3 regions of the Enterobacter cloacae complex sp. HYC033_NIDB genome follow, and region 1 is predicted to be linked to each of the others. Evidence: predicted binding sites of a transcription regulator. Region 1 holds the regulator's gene; each other region holds the start of a gene.
The links. The regulator PurR, encoded in region 1, represses purine synthesis genes. The targets are predictions, from matches to a motif close to CANGCAAACGTTTGCNTG.
Positions count from the first base shown of each region.

Region 2: a site for PurR is predicted at 4,220-4,237, ahead of purL (phosphoribosylformylglycinamidine synthase). Genes of this name have one in related genera too.
Region 3: a site for PurR is predicted at 4,439-4,456, ahead of O1721_RS11860 (amino acid aminotransferase). Genes of this name have one in related genera too.

Region 1 covers NZ_CP115123.1:2,873,695-2,880,910, forward strand. Annotated here, with positions in the region: gene cfa (cyclopropane fatty acyl phospholipid synthase) at 1-591, opposite strand, end outside; gene punC (purine nucleoside transporter PunC) at 890-2,089, opposite strand; gene punR (DNA-binding transcriptional activator PunR) at 2,201-3,112, shown strand; gene purR (HTH-type transcriptional repressor PurR) at 3,130-4,155, opposite strand; gene cydH (cytochrome bd-I oxidase subunit CydH) at 4,453-4,542, shown strand; gene O1721_RS13895 (MFS transporter) at 4,704-5,870, shown strand; gene sodB (superoxide dismutase [Fe]) at 5,908-6,489, opposite strand; gene O1721_RS13905 (C40 family peptidase) at 6,612-7,216, opposite strand, start outside.
Region 2 covers NZ_CP115123.1:4,288,489-4,295,704, forward strand. Annotated here, with positions in the region: gene purL (phosphoribosylformylglycinamidine synthase) at 247-4,134, opposite strand; gene mltF (membrane-bound lytic murein transglycosylase MltF) at 4,402-5,952, shown strand; gene tadA (tRNA adenosine(34) deaminase TadA) at 5,840-6,379, opposite strand; gene yfhb (phosphatidylglycerophosphatase C) at 6,404-7,039, opposite strand; gene O1721_RS20505 (PTS transporter subunit EIIC) at 7,043-7,216, opposite strand, start outside.
Region 3 covers NZ_CP115123.1:2,500,224-2,507,439, reverse strand. Annotated here, with positions in the region: gene asnS (asparagine--tRNA ligase) at 69-1,469, shown strand; gene O1721_RS11875 (hypothetical protein) at 1,925-2,152, opposite strand; gene O1721_RS11870 (IS5-like element ISKpn26 family transposase) at 2,134-3,114, opposite strand; gene ompF (porin OmpF) at 3,277-4,335, shown strand; gene O1721_RS11860 (amino acid aminotransferase) at 4,520-5,710, shown strand; gene O1721_RS11855 (MBL fold metallo-hydrolase) at 5,764-6,411, opposite strand; gene mepK (peptidoglycan L,D-endopeptidase MepK) at 6,432-6,983, opposite strand; gene ldtD (L,D-transpeptidase) at 7,159-7,216, opposite strand, start outside.

The DNA of each region.
Region 1 (7,216 bases):
CGTGACGCCGACTACGCTGACGCCGTAATTTTTCGCCATAAACCAGGCAAGACCACCCCAGCCACAGCCGATGTCCAGCACACGCATACCGGGCTGTAACTGCAATTTATCGCAGATCAGTTGCAGCTTGTCCTGCTGCGCCTCTTCCAGGGTCGTCGCTTTTTTCCAGTATCCGCAGGAGTACTGCATTAAAGGATCGAGCATACGGCTGAACAGATCGTTGCCCAGGTCGTAATGCTCTTTACCGACGATCCACGCCCGTTTTTTACTTTGCAGATTGAACAGGCGGGCGGAGGCAATGCGTAAGGTATCTTTGAAATGACGAGGGAGCTGTTTTTCAAGACCGGCGCGTAATACGCTGGAGAAGAACATATCCAGCCGCTCACACTCCCACCAGCCGTCCATATAGCTTTCACCCAGCCCTAACGACCCCTCCTGTAACACGCGTTTGAAAAAATCGGGATGCTTTATCTGGGGATCGGAGGGGGATGAGCCATTAATCGTAATGCCCGCACGTCCCAACAGTTCACTGACGATCCGGGACCAGTTATCGTCCGGAACGCTGACTTCTTCTATACACGATGAACTCATAGCTTCTCCATCACCTTGCTGTGATCAGAACCTTAAAACAGCGTAGACGCTTTTTTGGTTTGTGAGAAATCTCACGGTAAATGCCCGCGAGGCTAATATCCGACGTAGAACAGAGGAAGGGAGATAACCCTTGCCGAAATGCCTTCCATGGTAAAACGGGAGCGCTCCGGCTCCCGTTAACACTTAATATTTATCGTATTTAATCGAACCAAATTTAGTATAGGCCGCAAAATTTGGTGATTCAACAGAAAATTGTTAGCAACCTAATCACTGGTATTTAACATAGTTTCCCGCGCAATCAGGCGTGCGACGTTTCTGTCTGCGCGTTTTCACTCTGCTCGCGATGGGCTGAGGACTGCATGCGATAGCCCAAACCCGCCAGCGCAACGGTGACCAGCATCACGCTGGTAGTGGTGAGCAGCGGGGTTGCAATCAACGCCGAGACCACGAGACTTGCCAGGAAGCACAGGCCAAGTTGCAGGGTATTTTGCAGCGCGGCAGCGCGGCCTGTCGCCTGCGGGAATGGACGCAACGCCTGGGCTACAACGATAGGGTAGATAGCCCCGTTAGCGATCGCCATGACGCAGAACGGAATCAAAATTTCTGCAAGCCCGGCGCCGGGTATAAAGCCGACAGCCCAGGTCGCAATCACGCTTAGTGCATACAGCACCAGCAGCCAGGGCAGCATCTGTTGGCCTTCCCATTTTTGCAGCGCGGCGCGACAGCCATAGCCACCCACCAGGAAGGCGATGGTCTGTGGTACATAGCTCAGGCCGATAGCCGCCGGGCTGTAGCCCATGTCATGCAGAATGAACGGCGAACCGGTTAGCCAGGCAAAGAAGCTGGCAGAGCAGGCAGCATAAATCAGCACGTTACCGCGATAGGCTTTCGACCGCAGTAAAGAGGTAAAGGTGATGGGCTTTGCGTCCGGATGCGTCTCTTTTTTATGCGCAGGTTTAAGCCCGAAAGCAGGCAGCATCAGGACCAGCGTAATAGCAAAGAGCGTGGCGAAAATGGCCTGCCAGTCGAAATGCGCCAGGATCCAGCTGCCCAGTAACGGGGCAAGCGCCGGCGACAGGCCGACCAGCGGCATAATAGTGGCGAATATGCGGTTAGTGCGCGAGGCGGGGTAGTAATCGGTCACCAGCGCCTGCCAGGTCACCGCTGCGGCGCAGACGCCGACCGCCTGAATAAAGCGCAGCGCCAGCAGCCAGGCGGCATCGCGGACCCACAGCATGCCCAGACAGCCTACGGCAAAAATCGCCAGCCCCAACAACAGGACGGGCTTACGGCCAAAACGATCCGAGAGCGGCCCCCACAGCAATTGCGCAAAAGCAAAGCCAGCAAGGAACAAACTTAAACTGGCGCTGATGGCGGCGGCAGGGGTTTGCAAATCTTCCTGCATCGCGGCGAACGCGGGCAGATACATATCGGTTGCCAAAAAGCCCAGCACGCTTAAGCCGCCGAGCCAGACTAAAAATCCTTTCCTGGGTTGCACTTTTTTCTCCTGAGGAGGCAGGTGTACGTTGGCGCAGAGTGTAGGGAGTGCAAAGCGGCTTGTGAAACGCTAATATTTGGCGGGTGCGTTCAAAAAATTTGCAGGCTAAAGATGTGGTCAGATTATTCCCTTGAAGTGGTTGATGCCGTGGCGCGTAACGGCAGCTTTACCGGTGCCGCCCAGGAGCTGCATCGCGTTCCCTCGGCTATCAGCTATACGGTGCGCCAGCTGGAAGCGTGGCTGGCGGTCCCGCTGTTCGAGCGGCGCCATCGCGACGTGGAGCTCACGCCTGCCGGAGCGTGGTTTTTGAAGGAAGGGCGGTCTGTTATCAAAAAAATGCAGATCACCCGTGAGCAGTGCCAGCAGATCGCCAACGGCTGGCGCGGGCATCTCGCTATCGCGGTGGATAACATCGTTAAGCCGGAGCGGACCCGGCAGATGATCGTCGATTTCTATCGTCATTTTTCCGACGTCGAACTGCGTGTTTCGCAGGAAGTGTTCAACGGCGTCTGGGATGCGCTGGCGGACGGCAGGGCGGAGATGGCGATTGGTGCAACCCAGGCGATCCCGGTTGGGGGGCGCTACGCGTTTCGCGACATGGGCATGCTGAGCTGGACCTGCGTGGTCGCGCGCGATCACCCGCTGGCGGCGCTGGAAGGTCCGCTGAGCGATGACACCTTACGCAACTGGCCCTCGCTGGTGCTGGAAGATACCTCCCGCTCGCTGCCCAAGCGCATTACCTGGCTGCTGGATAATCAGCGCCGCGTGGTCGCGCCGGACTGGGAGTCGTCGGCCACCTGTCTGAGCGCGGGGCTGTGCGTTGGCATGGTGCCGGTGCATTTTGCGCGCCCGCGCATCGATGCGGGAGAGTGGGTGGCCTTGACGCTGGAAAACCCCTTCCCGGATGCCGCGTGCTGTCTGACGTGGCAGCAAAACGACGTCTCGCCCGCCATGGCCTGGCTGCTGGATTATCTGGGCGACAGCGAAACGCTGAACCGGGAGTGGTTGCGGGAACCAGCATAGCTGGCCCCGTAATGAGATTAACGACGGTAGTCGCGGAACGGACCGTCCGCAACGGAACGGCGTTCAATCAGGCGCGGGTGAACTTCAATGGACTGGGACTGTTCACGCTTGTTGACGATCCTGTCCAGCAGCATGTTGAAGGCCGTTTCACCCAGCGAATCTTTCGGCTGGTGAATGGTGGTCAGCGCCGGGGTAAAGAAGCGGGCGTTGCGCACGTTGTCATAGCCGATCACCGAGATATCCTGCGGGACGCGCAGGCCGAGTTCATCCGCCGCGCAGAGCGCGCCCATCGCCATGATGTCGCCGCCGCAGAACACCGCGGTAGGGCGATGCGGCTGGGAGACGATCTGCTGCATGGCGCGATAGCCCGACTCCGGCTCGAAGTCGCCCTGAACAATCCAGTTTTCCGGCACGGTGATCAGCGCCTCTTCCATCGCTTTCATGAAACCGGCCAGACGGCCAGCTCCGGTGTTACGCTCCAGCGGACCCGGGATCACGCCAATTTCACGATGACCGCGTTCTACCAGATAACGCCCCGCCATGTAGCCGCCTTCAAAGGCGTTATCAATAACGGAGTCGGTGAAGTCTGCGCGCGCTTCGCCCCAGTCCATGACCACCATCGGAATGTGGCGATACTCTTCCAGCATGGAAAGGACCGACTCAGGGTATTCAGAACACATTACCAGCAGGCCGTCGACGCGCTTTTGCGCCATCATTGACAGGTAAGCGCGCTGTTTTTCAATGTTGTTCCACGCGTTGCCCAGAATCAGGGTATAGCCTTTCTGGAAGCAGTTTTTTTCAACGGCTTCGATGATTTCAGCAAAGTAGGCCGCTTCACTGCTGGTGGCCAGCAGGCCAATCGATTTGGTGTGATTAACCTTCAGGCTGCGGGCGACGGCACTTGGCGAGTAGTGCAGTTCTTTGATTGCCGCCCAGACGGCATTACGCGTCTCTTCAGCGACGAAACGCGTTTTGTTAATAACATGTGATACGGTTGTAGTGGAAACGTTTGCGCGTTTTGCTACGTCTTTAATTGTTGCCATTAAATGTCACTCCAGACCATATCCTAAGCTCCTGAAAAAATTGAAGGTAAACGTTTGCCTTCTCTCACCCTTATCACGCAAACATGAGTTGCGACACGCCGGGAAAACGACACAGGACGTCAGGAGGGGGTCAGTGGCCGGTACGCTAATAAATTTAGCGTGGAATTTTGTCCTATCTTGATGAAAAGGGGAAGAGGTAAAGTGGATATCCGTTTAAATCCTGGAAGATTTTTGACCTGAACTGTGTAAAAATGAGCAAGCTCACTTTTCGTAGGGTGAATAAAAGGAGAAAAATTGATGAGTACCGATCTGAAGTTTTCGCTGTTTACCACCATTGTTGTTCTTGCTCTGATTGTTGCCGGTGGTTTAACCGCTGCACTGCACTGATTCAGGCGGAGGGAGAACTTTCTCCCTCTCTTGCCGCTATTGTTACCTCTCCGGCAAAAATCTTTTGCCAAAATGTTAACTTCTCATTTTTTGTGATTGATGTCATGCTTTTGACTTCTTAGTTCTGTGCCGGGTTATGGCACGGTATCCGGAGTCTCTTCATGAAAATCAATTTTCCCCTGCTGGCCCTGGCGATTGGCGCCTTTGGGATTGGCACCACTGAATTCTCCCCTATGGGGTTATTGCCTGTTATCGCCCGGGGTGTGGACGTCTCAATTCCTGCGGCCGGTATGTTAATTAGCGCCTACGCGATTGGCGTGATGGTGGGCGCGCCGCTGATGACGCTGCTGCTTTCCCACCGCGCTCGCCGCAATGCGCTGATTTTCCTGATGGCGATTTTCACTCTCGGAAATGTGCTTTCCGCGATTTCGCCCGATTACACCACTCTGATGCTTTCGCGCATTCTGACCAGCCTCAACCATGGCGCCTTCTTCGGACTGGGCTCGGTTGTTGCCGCCAGCGTGGTGCCAAAACATAAGCAGGCCAGCGCGGTAGCCACTATGTTCATGGGCCTCACCATCGCTAATATCGGCGGCGTTCCCGCTGCCACCTGGCTGGGAGAAGCCATCGGCTGGCGTATGTCTTTCCTCGCAACCGCCGGACTGGGCGTGGTCGCGATGGTTGCGCTGTTCTTCTCACTGCCGAAAGGAAGTGCGGGAGAACGTCCGGAAGTACGTAAAGAGCTGGCGGTGCTGATGCGTCCTCAGGTGTTGTCCGCGCTGCTCACCACGGTACTGGGGGCCGGGGCGATGTTTACGCTCTACACCTATATCTCCCCGGTGCTGCACGACATTACCCACGCAACGCCACTCTTTGTTACCGCGATGCTGGTGCTGATTGGTGTCGGGTTCTCGATTGGCAACTATCTCGGCGGGAAATTTGCCGACCGCTCCGTCAGTGGAACACTGAAAGGTTTTTTAACGCTGCTGATTGTCATCATGGTGGCGATTCCGTGGCTGGCGCGTAACGAAGTGGGTGCCGCGATTGCCATGGTGGTGTGGGGCGCCGCAACCTTTGCCGTGGTGCCACCGTTGCAGATGCGTGTAATGCGCGTTGCGCACGAAGCGCCGGGGCTCTCTTCGTCGGTGAATATCGGTGCGTTTAACCTGGGCAATGCGCTGGGGGCCGCAGCGGGCGGGGCGGTGATCTCAGGTGGTTTGGGTTACAGCTTTGTGCCGGTGATGGGGGCGATCATTGCTGCACTCGGCCTGCTGCTGGTGATGATGTCTGGTCGTAAACAGCCTGAAGCGGTGTGTACGGCGGAATAAACAAAAACGCAGAAGGGCTGCCCCTTCTGCGTGTCTCTTACGCGGCGAAGTTCTTCGCAACAAATTCCCAGTTAACCAGTGCCCAGAAGTGTTCCAGGTAGTTCGGGCGCGCATTACGGTAATCAATGTAATAGGCGTGTTCCCATACGTCCACGGTCATCAGCGGCGTGGCGCTGGTGGTCAGAGGGGTACCCGCATTAGAAGTGGAAACGATAGCCAGTTTGCCATCAGCCTCTTTGACCAGCCAGGTCCAGCCGGAGCCAAAGTTTTTAACGGCTGCGTCAGTAAACTTCGTTTTAAAATCCGCGAAACTGCCGAACGCGGCGTTAATCGCTGCCGCCAGCTCACCGGTAGGTTCTCCGCCTGCATTGGGGGCCAGGCAGTGCCAGTAGAAGGTGTGGTTCCACACCTGTGCGGCGTTGTTGAATACGCCGCCGTCTGAACTGCGCACGATCTCTTCCAGCGTTTTGCCTTCAAAATCGGTGCCCTTGATCAGATTGTTCAGGTTGGTGACATAGGTCTGGTGATGCTTGCCGTAATGGTACTCCAGGGTTTCCGCGGAAATGTGCGGGACCAGGGCGTCTTTTGCATACGGTAGTGCAGGTAATTCGAACGACATTGCTTCTCTCCTTATAGTTTTATACGTTGCCAATAACCCTACAGATAACAAGGACAGAATAGCAAATTGAAAGGGTATGCAAAAGAGGAACTTACCCTGCCATGGAGGCGGCAGGGCAGGGTTTAGCGAATGGTTTTTGGCGTCATCACGCGGCGCGCACCCACATAGTGGCGCACCCAATAATCTTCGCTGAGAGAGGTGATCTGAATGTCCTGACCGCTGCGCGGTGACTGGATAAATTTACCGTTACCCACATACACCCCAACGTGATCGGCCGTACCGCGTCCCTGGGTGCGGAAGAACACCAGGTCGCCATTTTGCAGTTCGCCACGGTTTACAGGCGCGGCGTCGCGCAGATGGTACATCTCATTGGCGGTGCGTGGAATGCGAAACTTCACCAGATCTTTATAGGCATAATAAACCAGCCCACTACAGTCAAAACCGGTGCGCGGAGAGGTGCCACCCCAGCGATACGGTTTACCTATTTGCCCCATCAGTTTGTTCATCGCCGTTTTTTGCGCTTTCTGCATACGCGCTTTATGCACGTCAGCCAGCTTCGTCACTTTTGCGCATTTCGTTTTATGGCCTTTGCGCACGGTGCATTTTTCATTCACCAGGCTGGCGGTCGTGCGGGTGGTTTTGTGCGTGCCGGAACGGAGAGTTTTGGGTTTACTGGAGGCGGTCTTTTTGGTCTGAGCGGTGGTTTTCTTCTTTACTGTTTTACTGG
Region 2 (7,216 bases), 1.4 Mb from region 1:
ACTATCCTTATGATTAATAATCATTTTATTATTAAAATGCATTGATTGTCAGGTGAATGATTTCCAGGCTAAGTGTCGCTATTAAGCAACACCTTAACGGGAACCTGTCCTGACATATATAAATCAATAAGTTAAATGTCTCTTATTGGAGACACTCAACCCAGAGGATTGTCGCGATTTTGCGACAGGTACAAAAAAGCCCGGTGGCGCTCGCGCTTACCGGGCCTACAGTCAGTGCGTTGAAACTTAACCCAGTTGTTTACGCGCGTTGCGGAAAATGCGCATCCACGGGCTGTCCTCGCCCCAGTTTTCCGGGTGCCAGGAGTTGCTCACGGTACGGAAGACACGTTCCGGGTGCGGCATCATGATCGTCACCCGACCGCTTTCGCTGGTGACTGCGGTAATGCCATTTGCCGAACCGTTCGGGTTAGCCGGATAGGTTTCGGTGACCTTGCCGAAGTTATCAACAAAGCGCAGCGCTACCAGTCCTTTGCTTTCAAGCTGAGCCAGGTGCGCCGCATCACGCACTTCAACCTGACCTTCACCGTGCGAAACCGCGATTGGCATCTGCGAACCCACCATTCCCTGCAACAGCAGAGACGGGCTTTGGGTCACTTCCACCAGGCTGAAGCGCGCTTCGAAACGATCAGACTGGTTGCGCACAAAGCGCGGCCAGGCTTCGCTGCCCGGGATCAGCTCGCGCAGGTTAGACATCATCTGGCAGCCGTTACACACGCCCAGCGCCAGCGTCTGCGGACGGTGGAAGAAGGTCTCGAACTCGTCACGCACGCGGCTGTTGAACAGAATAGACTTCGCCCAGCCTTCGCCCGCGCCCAGCACGTCACCGTAGGAGAAACCACCGCACGCCACCAGCGCCTGGAAATCTTCCAGACCGGTACGCCCGGCCAGCAGGTCGCTCATGTGGACGTCGATGGCGTCAAAGCCCGCACGGTGGAAGGCCGCCGCCATTTCCACGTGGGAGTTAACGCCCTGCTCACGCAGCACGGCCACTTTCGGACGCGCGCCGGTCGCAATGTACGGCGCGGCAATGTCTTCGTTAATGTCGAAGGAGAGCTTCACGTTCAGGCCAGGATCGTTGTCGTTCGCCTTCGCGTTGTGTTCCTGATCGGCGCATTCCGGGTTGTCACGCAGGCGTTGCATCTGCCACGTGGTTTCCGCCCACCACATACGCAGCGTGGTGCGGCTTTCGCTGAACACCGCGTGGCCGTCGGCTTCAATCACGAAACGGTCGCCCTGCACCGCTTTACCGAGATAGTGTACGCAGTCTGCCAGACCGTGCTGCGCCAGAATCGCTTCCACCGCGTCGCGATCTGCGGCGCGTACCTGAATGACGGCACCCAGCTCTTCGTTAAACAGCGCCGCCAGGCGGTCTTCGCCAAGCGTTGCAATGTTTGCTTCAACGCCGCAGTGACCGGTGAAGGCCATCTCTGCCAGCGTCACCAGCAGGCCACCATCGGAACGGTCGTGGTAGGCCAGCAGCTTACGCTGCGCCACCAGCGCCTGAATAGCGTCGTAGAAGCCTTTCAACTGGGCGACGTCGCGCACGTCGGCTGGCTTATCGCCGAGCTGGCGGTAAACCTGCGCCAGCGCGGTGGCGCCCAGCGCGTTATGGCCTTTGCCGAGGTCAATCAACAGCAGGGCGTTATCTTCAGTGGAAAGCTGCGGCGTAACGGTATGACGCACGTCTTCCACGCGCGCAAACGCGGTGATCACCAGCGACAGCGGAGAGGTCATCTCGCGCTGCTCGTTACCTTCCTGCCAGCGGGTTTTCATCGACATGGAGTCTTTACCCACCGGAATGGTCAGGCCGAGCGCAGGACACAGCTCTTCACCCACCGCTTTCACCGCTTCGTACAGGCCGGCATCTTCGCCCGGGTGACCGGCAGCGGCCATCCAGTTCGCGGAAAGTTTGATGCGTTTGATATCGCCAATCTGCGTCGCGGCGATGTTGGTCAGCGCTTCACCGACCGCCAGACGGGCAGAAGCGGCGAAGTCCAGCAGCGCCACTGGCGTGCGTTCGCCCAGCGCCATCGCTTCGCCGTAGTAGCTGTCGAGGCTCGCGGTGGTCACGGCGCAGTTAGCGACCGGGATCTGCCACGGGCCGACCATCTGATCGCGCGATACCATACCGGTCACGGTACGGTCGCCGATGGTCACCAGGAAGGTTTTCTCTGCCACGGCAGGCAGGTGCAGCACGCGGTTAACCGCTTCTGCCACGGTGATGCCCTGGCGATCCAGCGCTTTGCCCGCCGCTTTGCGAGTCTGCACGTCGCGGGTCATCTTCGGCGTTTTGCCGAGCAGCACGTCCAGCGGCAGATCGATCGGCTGGTTGTCAAAGTGGGTGTCGCTTAAGGAAAGGTGCTGCTCTTCGGTCGCTTCACCGATGACGGCATACGGCGCGCGCTCGCGGCGGCACAGCTCGTCAAACAGCGGCAGCTGATCGGCGGCAACCGCCAGCACGTAGCGCTCCTGGGATTCGTTACACCAGATTTCCAGCGGGCTCATGCCCGGCTCATCGCTCAGGATATCGCGCAGGTTGAAGCGTCCGCCGCGACCGCCGTCGCTCACCAGCTCAGGCATGGCGTTAGAGAGTCCACCCGCGCCCACGTCGTGGATGAACAGAATCGGGTTGGCATCGCCGAGCTGCCAGCAGCGGTCGATCACTTCCTGACAACGGCGCTCCATTTCCGGGTTGTCGCGCTGCACGGACGCGAAGTCGAGATCCGCATCAGACTGGCCGGAGGCCATAGACGATGCTGCCCCGCCGCCCAGACCGATGTTCATTGCCGGGCCGCCGAGCACGATCAGCTTCGCGCCGACGACGATCTCGCCTTTCTGCACATGATCGGCGCGAATGTTGCCGATCCCGCCCGCCAGCATGATCGGTTTGTGGTAGCCGCGCAGCTCTTCGCCGTTGTGGCTGTCCACTTTCTCTTCGTAGGTACGGAAGTAACCGTTCAGCGCCGGACGACCAAATTCGTTGTTGAACGCCGCGCCGCCCAGCGGGCCTTCGGTCATGATATCCAGCGCGGTGACAATGCGCTCTGGCTTGCCGAAGTCTTCTTCCCACGGCTGCTCAAAGCCTGGAATACGCAGGTTGGAAACGGAGAAACCGACCAGACCCGCTTTTGGTTTCGCGCCGCGACCGGTCGCACCTTCGTCACGGATTTCACCGCCGGAGCCGGTCGCTGCACCCGGCCACGGGGAGATCGCCGTCGGGTGGTTGTGGGTTTCCACTTTCATCAGGATATGCGCAGGCTCCTGGTGGAAGTCATAGCGCCCCGCTTCGCGGTCGGCGAAGAAGCGGCCCACCTCGGAACCTTCCATCACCGCGGCGTTGTCTTTATAGGCAGACAGCACGTGGTCAGGGGTTTGCTCCATGGTGTTTTTGATCATTTTGAACAGCGACTTCGGCTGCTGTTCGCCGTCGATAATCCAGTCGGCGTTGAAAATCTTGTGGCGGCAGTGCTCGGAGTTGGCCTGCGCGAACATATACAGTTCGATGTCGTTCGGGTTGCGATTCAGCTTAACGAATGCATCCTGAAGGTAGTCGATTTCATCTTCTGCGAGCGCCAGACCAAGACGCAGGTTTGCGTCGATCAGCGCCTGACGCCCCTGCCCCAGCAAATCCACGCTCTGTACCGGCGCAGGCTGATGGTGGGAGAACAGTTTCTGCGCATCATCCAGAGAATCAAACACGCTCTCCATCATGCGGTCGTGCAGCTCTGCGGCAACCACCTGCCACTGCGCGTCGCTCAGGGTTGACGCTTCCACATAGTACGCCACGCCGCGCTCCAGACGGTTAATCTGGTTCAGGCCGCAGTTGCGAGCGATGTCGGTGGCTTTGGAAGACCAGGGGGAGATGGTGCCAGGGCGTGGCGTGGCGAGGATTAATTTGCCGGTCGGCGTATGGCTGCTCAGGCTTGGGCCATATTTAAGCAGGCGTTCCAGCTGTACGCGCTCCTCTGCATTCAGGGGGGCGTTCAGGTCAGCAAAATGGACATACTCAGCGTAAATATTGCTTACCGGAAGGTCGGCCGCCTGAAAACGTGCCAGCAGTTTGTTAATACGGAAGGCAGACAGTGCAGGCGAACCACGCAGAATTTCCATCATAAGTCTCTCGTCTTCGAAGCGCCGGGGCGCTTACAGTGTGCGCAAGGGGGGAAAACGGGCGTCATTATAGAGAATCCTGAGCGCCGACGAAACCGTTTGCGTCGAAATAAAATCATCCTTTATGTTTAACAATAGATGTGACCTGTCTCTCTAATTGGTTGCCAACTGGCGCTACTTTGCGCAAAATGCCGCTCAATCAATGGCAAACTCTACTCTTAACATGACTACAGCACACTGAGGCAACCGGCGTCGCAGAGAATTAACTAATTGAAAAAATTAAAGATTAATTATCTGCTCATCGGCATTGTTACGTTGCTGCTGGCAGTGGCCCTCTGGCCGTCTATCCCCTGGTTCGGCAAGGCCGAAAACCGTATCGCCGCCATTCAGGAGCGGGGGGAGTTGCGCGTCAGTACCCTCTCCTCCCCGCTTATTTACGACGATATCAACGGTAAAACCATCGGTCTTGATTACGAACTGGCACAGCTGTTTGCGGACTATCTGGGCGTGAAGCTGAAAGTTACCGTGCGGCAGAACATCAACCAGCTGTTTGATGATTTGGACCATGACCGTGCCGATATTCTCGCCGCAGGTCTGGTGTACAACAGCGAACGCAGCAAAAACTATCAGCCGGGCCCGACCTATTACTCCGTGTCGCAGCAGGTGGTTTATCGTGTGGGTAGCCTGCGCCCACGCTCACTGGCCGACATCACCGACCAGCAATTGACCATTGCGCCAGGCCATGTGGTGATTGACGATCTGCGGGCGTTGAAAGAGAAAAAATACCCGAACCTCAGCTGGACGGTCGATCCTAAACTCGGCACGACTGAATTGCTGGAGCAGGTAAAAGATAAAAAGCTGGCCTATACCATTGCTGATTCGGTGGCGATCAGCCTTTTCCAGCGCGTTCATCCTGAAATTGCCGTGGCGCTGGATGTGACCGACGAACAGCCGGTGACCTGGTTTACCCAGCTGGATGACGATCAAACCGTCTCTGCGGCTATGCTCGATTTCTTTAATTCCATCAATGAAGACGGCACCCTGGCGCGCCTGGAAGAGAAATATCTCGGTCACGGGGACGATTTTGATTACGTTGACACCCGCACTTTCCTGCGCGCGGTGGACAGTGTGCTGCCGGACCTGCAACCGCTGTTTGAGAAGTACGCCGAGGAGATTGACTGGAAGCTGCTGGCGGCAATTTCCTACCAGGAATCGCACTGGGATGCTCAGGCCACCTCACCCACGGGCGTGCGCGGGTTGATGATGCTGACCAAAAATACCGCCCAGAGCCTCGGCATCAGCGACCGGACCGATGCGGAACAGAGCATCAGCGGCGGCGCGCAGTATTTACAGGATATGATGGCGAAAGTGCCGGAGACGGTCCCGGAAGGGGAGCGTATCTGGTTTGCGCTGGCCGCCTATAACATGGGTTATGCGCACATGCTCGACGCGCGGGCGCTGACGGCGAAAACCAAAGGTAACCCGGACAGCTGGTCCGATGTAAAACAGCGCCTGCCGCTGCTTAGCCAGAAACAGTGGTACCAGAAGCTGACGTACGGCTATGCGCGCGGGCATGAAGCGTATGCCTACGTGGAAAATATTCGTAAGTACCAGATAAGCCTGGTGGGATATCTGCTGGAGAAAGAAAAAGAGGCGGCCGAGGCGCAACAGCTGGCTGAAAGCTATCCGGTGGTCGCACCGGACGAGCTTAATCATCCTGCGGTTTCAATTCTGCCTTTTGTTGCTTTTTCTGCTGCCGACGCATTCGAAAAAAGTCACTTAACAGACCCGAACATTCTGGTGCAAGTACCCCGCCGATAGTTTTCACCTGGTGGTTCATCCCCGGATGCCCAAGTACGTCCATCAGTGAACCAGCAGCACCCGTCTTTTCATCCCGCGCGCCAAACACCAGCGTACCGATTCGGCTGTGCACCATCGCCCCGGAGCACATTACGCACGGCTCAAGGGTGACATACAGGGTGGTATCAAGCAGACGATAGTTTTGCAGCACCAGTCCGCCCTGACGCAGGGCCATAATTTCAGCATGCGCGGTAGGATCGTGACGGCCAATCGGACGGTTCCACCCTTCCCCAATCACCTGATTGTTATGGACCAGCACCGCGCCCACGGGCACTTCGCCCTCTTCCCAGGCGCGCTGAGCCAGCGCCAGCGCATGGCGCATCCAGTATTCATGATTGTGTTCAGGGTTGGACAAGGGCTGATACTCCAGTCGAAAAGCGGGCGGCATTATACACAGCCGGTACAGATAAGACTATTCGAGTTGCTGAAGTTCGCCCAGAGGCGTGACGCGCCAGCGGTGCTGGCAAAAATAGAGCAGCGGGTTGTCCTGCTTGCTGTCGCTGTAGCCGCTGTACAGACGCAGCGGCGTACCGATGCGTTTCTCCAGCTGCACCACTTTTTCATGTCCGAGGCAGCGCATAGTCAGCACCCAGCCGCCGTAGCCGCGCGCGATTTGTGTCGCGATAAGATTCACGCGCGGCAGCCAGGGCGTATCAAAATAGACATGCTCCACCAGCGTCTGCGGGGAGCCGGTAATCAGCCAGATATCGGCATCGTTGGCGTCGAGATAGCTGGTCAGGCGCGCCTGTACCACGGGAAACGCGGCGACGTGCCCGCGAAACCAGTGCGCAAAATCCTGTTCGAGCTGCTTAAGGCGCGCTTCGCTATGACCAAACGTGCATCCCCAGAGCAGCAGGCTCATCGGCCAGCGCGCTGCACGGCCTTTCACCAGCAGCGCGATACCAATAACGGGTAACAGGGGTAATACCAGCAACGCGTTAAGGGGCTGGCGCCGCAGCAGGTAGCGCATAAAGGTGCCGAACATATCCTGCTGATGCAGCGTTCCATCCAGATCAAAAAAGACAACGCGACGCTCGTGACTGGCCAAACCTTACTCCTCTGGGTCGTTGAATCCTAACAGCCAGGTAAACAGGAACCCGGCGATCACCGCTACCAGATAGCCTAACAGATAGAGCATCACTTTTCCGGTCACGATGGTTAATGCCAGCGGTAAACCGGAGATCCCGAAGGTAATGACGGTCGCCACTTTCCAGTAGCTGATTAA
Region 3 (7,216 bases), 370 kb from region 1:
ACATAGATATCCCCCCTATAAGGGCGGACAAGTGTTTATTTTTTCCGACTATTAACAGAGAGAATATTATGAGCGTTGTGCCTGTAGCCGACGTACTCCAGGGCCGTGTCGCCGTTGACCAGGAGGTCACCGTGCGCGGATGGGTGCGTACTCGCCGAGATTCTAAAGCTGGCATCTCCTTCCTCGCCGTCTATGACGGTTCCTGCTTTGATCCTGTACAGGCCGTCATTAATAATTCTCTGCCCAATTACAATGATGACGTTCTGCACCTGACAACCGGCTGTTCCGTGATCGTCACCGGTGTTGTGGTGGCCTCTCCGGGCCAGGGTCAGAGCTACGAAATTCAGGCGACCTCGGTGGAAGTGACCGGCTGGGTTGAAGATCCTGACACCTACCCGATGGCTGCAAAGCGTCACAGCATCGAATATCTGCGTGAAGTCGCGCACCTGCGTCCGCGCACCAACCTGATTGGTGCGGTTGCCCGCGTGCGTCATACGCTGGCGCAGGCGCTGCATCGTTTCTTTGACGAGCAGGGTTACTTCTGGGTTTCTACTCCGCTGATCACGGCTTCCGATACCGAAGGCGCAGGTGAAATGTTCCGCGTTTCAACGCTGGATATGGAAAATCTGCCGCGTACGCCGGAAGGTAAAGTCGATTACGACAAAGACTTCTTTGGTAAAGAAGCCTTCCTGACGGTTTCCGGCCAGCTCAACGGTGAAACCTACGCCTGTGCGCTGTCTAAGATCTATACCTTCGGCCCAACCTTCCGTGCGGAAAACTCCAACACCAGCCGTCACCTGGCGGAATTCTGGATGCTGGAGCCGGAAGTGGCCTTTGCCGATCTGAATGACGCGGCAGCCCTGGCAGAAGCGATGCTGAAATACGTGTTTAAAGCCGTTCTCGAGGAGCGCGCAGACGACATGAAATTCTTCGCTGAGCGTGTCGATAACGACGCCATCGCCCGTCTTGAGCGCTTCGTCTCCGCAGACTTCGCGCAGGTGGATTACACCGACGCGGTCGCAATCCTGGAAAAATGCGGTGAGAAATTCGAAAACCCGGTTTACTGGGGCGTGGATCTCTCCTCCGAGCACGAACGTTATCTGGCAGAGAAGCACTTTAAAGCACCGGTTGTGGTGAAAAACTATCCGAAAGACATTAAGGCGTTCTATATGCGCCTTAACGAAGACGGTAAAACCGTTGCCGCGATGGATGTCCTCGCGCCGGGCATCGGTGAGATCATCGGTGGCTCCCAGCGTGAAGAGCGCCTGGATGTGCTGGACGCGCGTATGCAGGAGATGGGCCTGAACCCGGCGGACTACAGCTGGTATCGCGATCTCCGTCGCTACGGCACCGTTCCACACTCCGGCTTTGGCCTGGGCTTCGAACGTCTGATTGCTTACGTAACAGGTGTTCAGAACGTACGTGATGTGATTCCGTTCCCACGCACACCGCGTAACGCAAGTTTCTAACCGACCAAATCATTAATGGCCAGCAAATGCTGGCCATTATTTTATCCTGCAATGTCAGTTTTCGTCAGTCAGAAGTAAGCGTCTTTAAACCACAACCCCGCTATTACCTCTACCTGTTACGTTTTGTTTCCACGAAATATCCTGAGACAAAAAAAATAACCCCATTCTTATTGCGCTTAAAACAATTCTTACGCATTAGCATAAAAAACAACCAATTTCACAGCCGTCTGGATGGCTTTTGTCGATCATAAGAAAAAATGAGCCGTTTAACTTCTGTTTATACGAAAGGCCTTTAGCTAAATTAAACATAAGGAAATCATATATATAAGAATAAAGCGGATGTTTAATTCGCCAGGTGGCACTGAAATTTGAGGTGCTTCACAAAGTTCCCAAAAATACATATTTAGTTACATATATTTTCTTTTGGTAACTGAATCTTGAAGATTGTAGCACTTTCAGTGTAGCGAAACGGTTCTATGAATGGAAAGATGCCTGTCAGACACATAAAGACACCTAAGGAAGGTGCGAATAAGCAGGTCATTTCTTCCCAAGCTGACTCGCTGATTAAAATTTCGCGGATCTGGGCCGATTTTTTTCCCGCAAACACATCGAATCAGCCTATTTAGGCTATTTTTTCCACCATTTCTGGCGTTATTTCCGGTTTTTACTGAGATCTCTCCCACTGACGTATCATTTGGTCCACCCGAAACAGGTTGGCCAGGGTGAATAACATCGCCAGTTGGTTATCGTTTTTCAGCAGCCCCTTGTATCTGGCTTTCACGAAGCCGAACTGCCGCTTGATGATGCGAAACGGGTGCTCCACCCTGGCACGGATGCTGGCTTTCATGTATTCGATGTTGATGGCCGTTTTGTTCTTGCGCGGATGCTGCTTCAAGGTTTTTACCCTGCCGGGACGCTCGGCGATCAGCCAGTCCACATCCACCTCGGCCAGCTCCTCGCGCTGTGGCGCTCCTTGGTAGCCGGCATCGGCTGAGACAAATTGCTCCTCTCCATGAAGCAGATTACCCAGCTGATTGAGGTCATGCTCGTTGGCCGCGGTGGTGACCAGGCTGTGGGTCAGGCCACTCTTGGCATCGACACCAATGTGGGCCTTCATGCCAAAGTGCCACTGATTGCCTTTCTTGGTCTGATGCATCTCCGGATCGCGTTGCTGCTCATTGTTCTTGGTCGAGCTGGGTGCCTCAATGATGGTGGCATCCACCAAAGTGCCTTGGGTCATCATGACGCCTGCTTCGGCCAGCCAGCGATTGATGGTCTTGAACAATTGACGGGCCAGTTGATGCTGCTCGAGCAGGTGGCGGAAATTCATGATGGTGGTGCGATCCGGCAGGGCGCTATCCAGGGATAATCGGGCAAACAGGCGCATGGAGGCGATTTCGTACAGGGCATCTTCCATGGCACCGTCGCTCAGGTTGTACCAATGCTGCATGCAGTGAATACGCAGCATGGTCTCCAGCGGATAGGGCCGTCGGCCATTGCCCGCCTTGGGATAAAACGGCTCGATGACAGCGGTCATATTCTGCCATGGCAGAATCTGCTCCATGCGGGAGAGGAAAATCTCTTTTCGGGTCTGACGGCGCTTAGTGCTGAATTCACTATCGGCGAAGGTGAGTTGATGGCTCATGATGTCCCTCTGGGATGCGCTCCGGATGAATATGATGATCTCATATCAGGAACTTGTTCGCACCTTCCCTAACTCTCATCAATAGTTCCGGAAATATTTATTGACAGAATTTATTGGCGGCAGTGGCGAGTGTCATAAAAAAACCAATGAGGGTAATAAATAATGATGAAGCGCAATATCCTGGCAGTGGTAGTCCCTGCCCTGCTGGTAGCCGGTGCAGCAAACGCTGCTGAAATCTATAACAAAGACGGCAACAAATTAGATCTTTACGGGAAAGCAGTTGGCCTGCATTACTTCTCTGATTACGCGGGCAACGATGGCGACAACACTTACGCGCGTCTGGGCTTCAAAGGTGAAACTCAGATCAACGATCAGCTGACTGGCTACGGTCAGTGGGAATACAACTTCCAGGGTAACAACTCTGAAGGTGGCGATGCACAGAACGGCAACAAAACCCGTCTGGCATTCGCAGGTCTGAAATTTGGTGACGCAGGCTCCTTCGACTACGGTCGTAACTACGGTCTGGTCTATGACGCAATCGGCATCACCGATATGCTGCCTGAGTTCGGCGGCGACACCGGCGCAAGCGATAACTTCTTCGCAGGCCGTACGGGTGGTCTGGCGACTTACCGTAACAGCAACTTCTTCGGCCTGGTTGACGGTCTGAACTTTGGTGTTCAGTACCTGGGCAAAAATGAACGTGATGACGCAGTACGTTCCAACGGTGACGGCTGGGCAACCTCTCTGAGCTATGATTTCGACGGTTTCGGCATTGTGGGTGCTTATGGTGCAGCTGACCGTACCAACAACCAGCAGACGCTGGAATGGGGTAAAGGTGACAAAGCTGAACAGTGGGCAACCGGCCTGAAATATGACGCGAACAACATCTACCTGGCAGCTATTTATGGCGAAATGCGTAACGCAGCGCGTCTGGGCAGCCGTGGTTTCGCTAACAAGTCTCAGGACTTCTCTGTCGTCGCTCAGTACCAGTTCGACTTCGGTCTGCGTCCATCCATCGCTTACTACAAATCTAAAGCGAAAGACGTAGAAGGTATCGGTGACGAAGACTACATCAACTACATCGACGTTGGTGCGACATACTACTTCAACAAAAACATGTCTACCTATGTTGACTATCAGATCAACCAGCTGAAAGACGACAACAAGCTGGGCATCAACAACGACGATATCGTGGCTCTGGGTCTGGTTTACCAGTTCTAATCAGCACACCTCGTTGTTATATGCTTAATGAACAGGGCTTCGGCCCTGTTTTTTTATTCCTGAGAGAAAATAATAGCGACTTTTGAAAAGCCGCACGCTTTTCGTCGCAAACGGTTGGCATTTTGTAAATCTACCGTTAACCTGATAGCGGATTTCACTTCTGTAATCACAATGGAACTTCGTCATGTTTGAGAACATTACTGCCGCTCCTGCCGACCCAATTCTGGGCCTGGCCGATCTGTTTCGTGCCGACGACCGCCCTGGCAAAATCAACCTGGGTATTGGTGTATATAAAGATGAAACCGGCAAAACTCCGGTACTGACCAGCGTCAAAAAAGCTGAGCAGTATCTGCTGGAAAACGAAACCACCAAAAACTACCTCGGTATTGATGGTATCCCTGAATTTGGTCGCTGCACCCAGGAGCTGCTGTTCGGCAAAGGCAGCACCATTGTGAGCGAAAAACGCGCCCGCACGGCGCAGACCCCAGGCGGTACCGGCGCACTGCGCGTGGCGGCAGATTTCCTGGCGAAAAACACCTCTGTGAAGCGTGTGTGGGTAAGCAATCCAAGCTGGCCGAACCACAAGAGCGTTTTTAATTCTGCGGGTCTGGAAGTGCGTGAATACGCCTACTACGACGCGGCAAACCACGCGCTGGATTTCGACGGTCTGCTGGCCAGCCTGAGCGAAGCCCAGGCGGGCGATGTGGTGCTGTTCCACGGCTGCTGCCATAACCCAACCGGTATCGATCCTACGCTTGAGCAGTGGGAACAGCTGGCTAAGCTGTCCGTTGAAAAAGGCTGGCTGCCGCTGTTCGACTTCGCTTACCAGGGCTTTGCCCGTGGTCTGGAAGAAGATGCAGAAGGTCTGCGCGCATTCGCCGCCGTCCATCAGGAGCTGATTGTCGCAAGCTCCTATTCCAAGAACTTTGGTCTGTATAACGAGCGTGTCGGCGCCTGTACGCTGGTGGCTGCTGACGAAGCAACCGTCGATCGCGCATTCAGCCAGATGAAGTCCGTGATCCGCGCTAACTACTCTAACCCACCGGCACACGGTGCGTCTGTGGTCGCGACGATCCTGAGCAACGATGCGCTGCGCGCAATCTGGGAGCAAGAGCTGAACGATATGCGTCAGCGCATTCAGCGCATGCGTCTGCTGTTTGTGAACACGCTGGCTGAGAAAGGCGCTGACCGTGACTTCAGCTTCATCATCAAGCAGAACGGCATGTTCTCCTTCAGCGGCCTGACCAAAGAGCAGGTGCTGCGCCTGCGTGAAGAGTTTGGCGTGTATGCCGTTGCCTCTGGCCGCGTGAACGTTGCAGGTATGACGCCTGACAACATGGCGCCGCTGTGCGAAGCCATTGTCGCGGTGCTGTAACCTGCACCCATAAAAAAAGCCTGCATCGCGCAGGCTTTTTTATTTTACCGGGTTTACCAGACAGGCATTTCATCCTGAAGGAACGGGTTATGCAACCGCTCATCGCCCAGCGTCGACATCGGTCCGTGTCCAGGGATAAACGTCACATCATCACCTAACGGCAATAACTTCTGCTTAATCGACTGAATCAGCTGACCGTGATCGCCGCGTGGGAAATCACTGCGTCCTACGCCCCCTTTGAAAATCACGTCACCGGAAATCAGCAGGCGCGACACGTCATCAAAGAAGACAATATGGCCGGGCGTATGCCCGGGGCAATGCAACACCTGTAAAGTTACATTCCCTACGTTAACGCGATCGCCTTCGTTCAGCCAGCGGTCCGGTGTCAGTGGCTGACACTCATCCAGACCAAACATACGGCTTTGGGCAGGTAGCCCCTGAAGCCAGAACTCATCTTCTTTTTCCGGGCCGATAATCGGCACACCGTAGTGTTCAGCCAGTTCTGCCGCTGCACCCACATGGTCGAGATGGCCATGGGTGAGTAAAATCTGCATCAGCGTTACACCGCTGGCAGCGACTTCCTGCTTGATTGTCCCGGCGTCTCCACCGGGATCGACAAGCGCGGCCAGTTTAGTTTGTTCACACCAGATCAATGAACAGTTCTGTGAGAACGCGGTAACCGGAATAATACGATAGTTCATACTGCTCCTGTGTTTCGTTATTACCAGTGCCGAACCGGCCCGGTATCAATATGCACAAAGTTGCTACGTGGGTAGTATCCTACACCACCTGCGCGCATAGATAACGCCGCTTTGCGAATATTGGCTAACGAAACGCCTTCAATATGGAAATCCATCGCCTGCCCTTTAGTGTGATAGCTTTTTTTCGCTACCCCACGGCTGTGGGCGCGCAGTTCATTGTTGGTATCCAGAGAGCGATAGCCAGAAATGAGTTGCACCGGCCTTTTGGTCCCCAGCAGTCCCTGCAAGCGGTAAAGCTGATCGAATAATCCAGGGTCGATGGCTTTGATTTTATTCGCGCGGAAATCACGGAAAAAATGGTTGAGTCTTGCTAATTCATCCTGAATATAGCCTCTGCCATCGAAAAATTCCGCTTTAAGCGTCTCACCAGTATGCAGATTGTTGAGCGTTAAAATACGCGGACGAGGTGTCGAGAGGGTGGCAAATGCTGGCGTCGGAAGGATGGCTGCTGCGCCCAGCGCAACGCCACCTAACGCCAGCAATTTGCGGCGATTAGCGTCAAATTTGTCCATGATAATCAGGTCTACAGGTAAAAGAAATTGTCAATATGCTTAGCGCACGAAGGGCACCATAACTGGCAAAGCTTGCTACGTCAAGGCGCCCAACCCCAGTGAATACGCGGCTTGCAGACAGATCGCCTCATATTCACCATAACTTACGACAATCATTTTTACCGAACTACTTCATTTACCTGATTAATTGTTCCGCTTTTGGCAAAATTTGTGCGCCGGATCGCGCTGTCAGA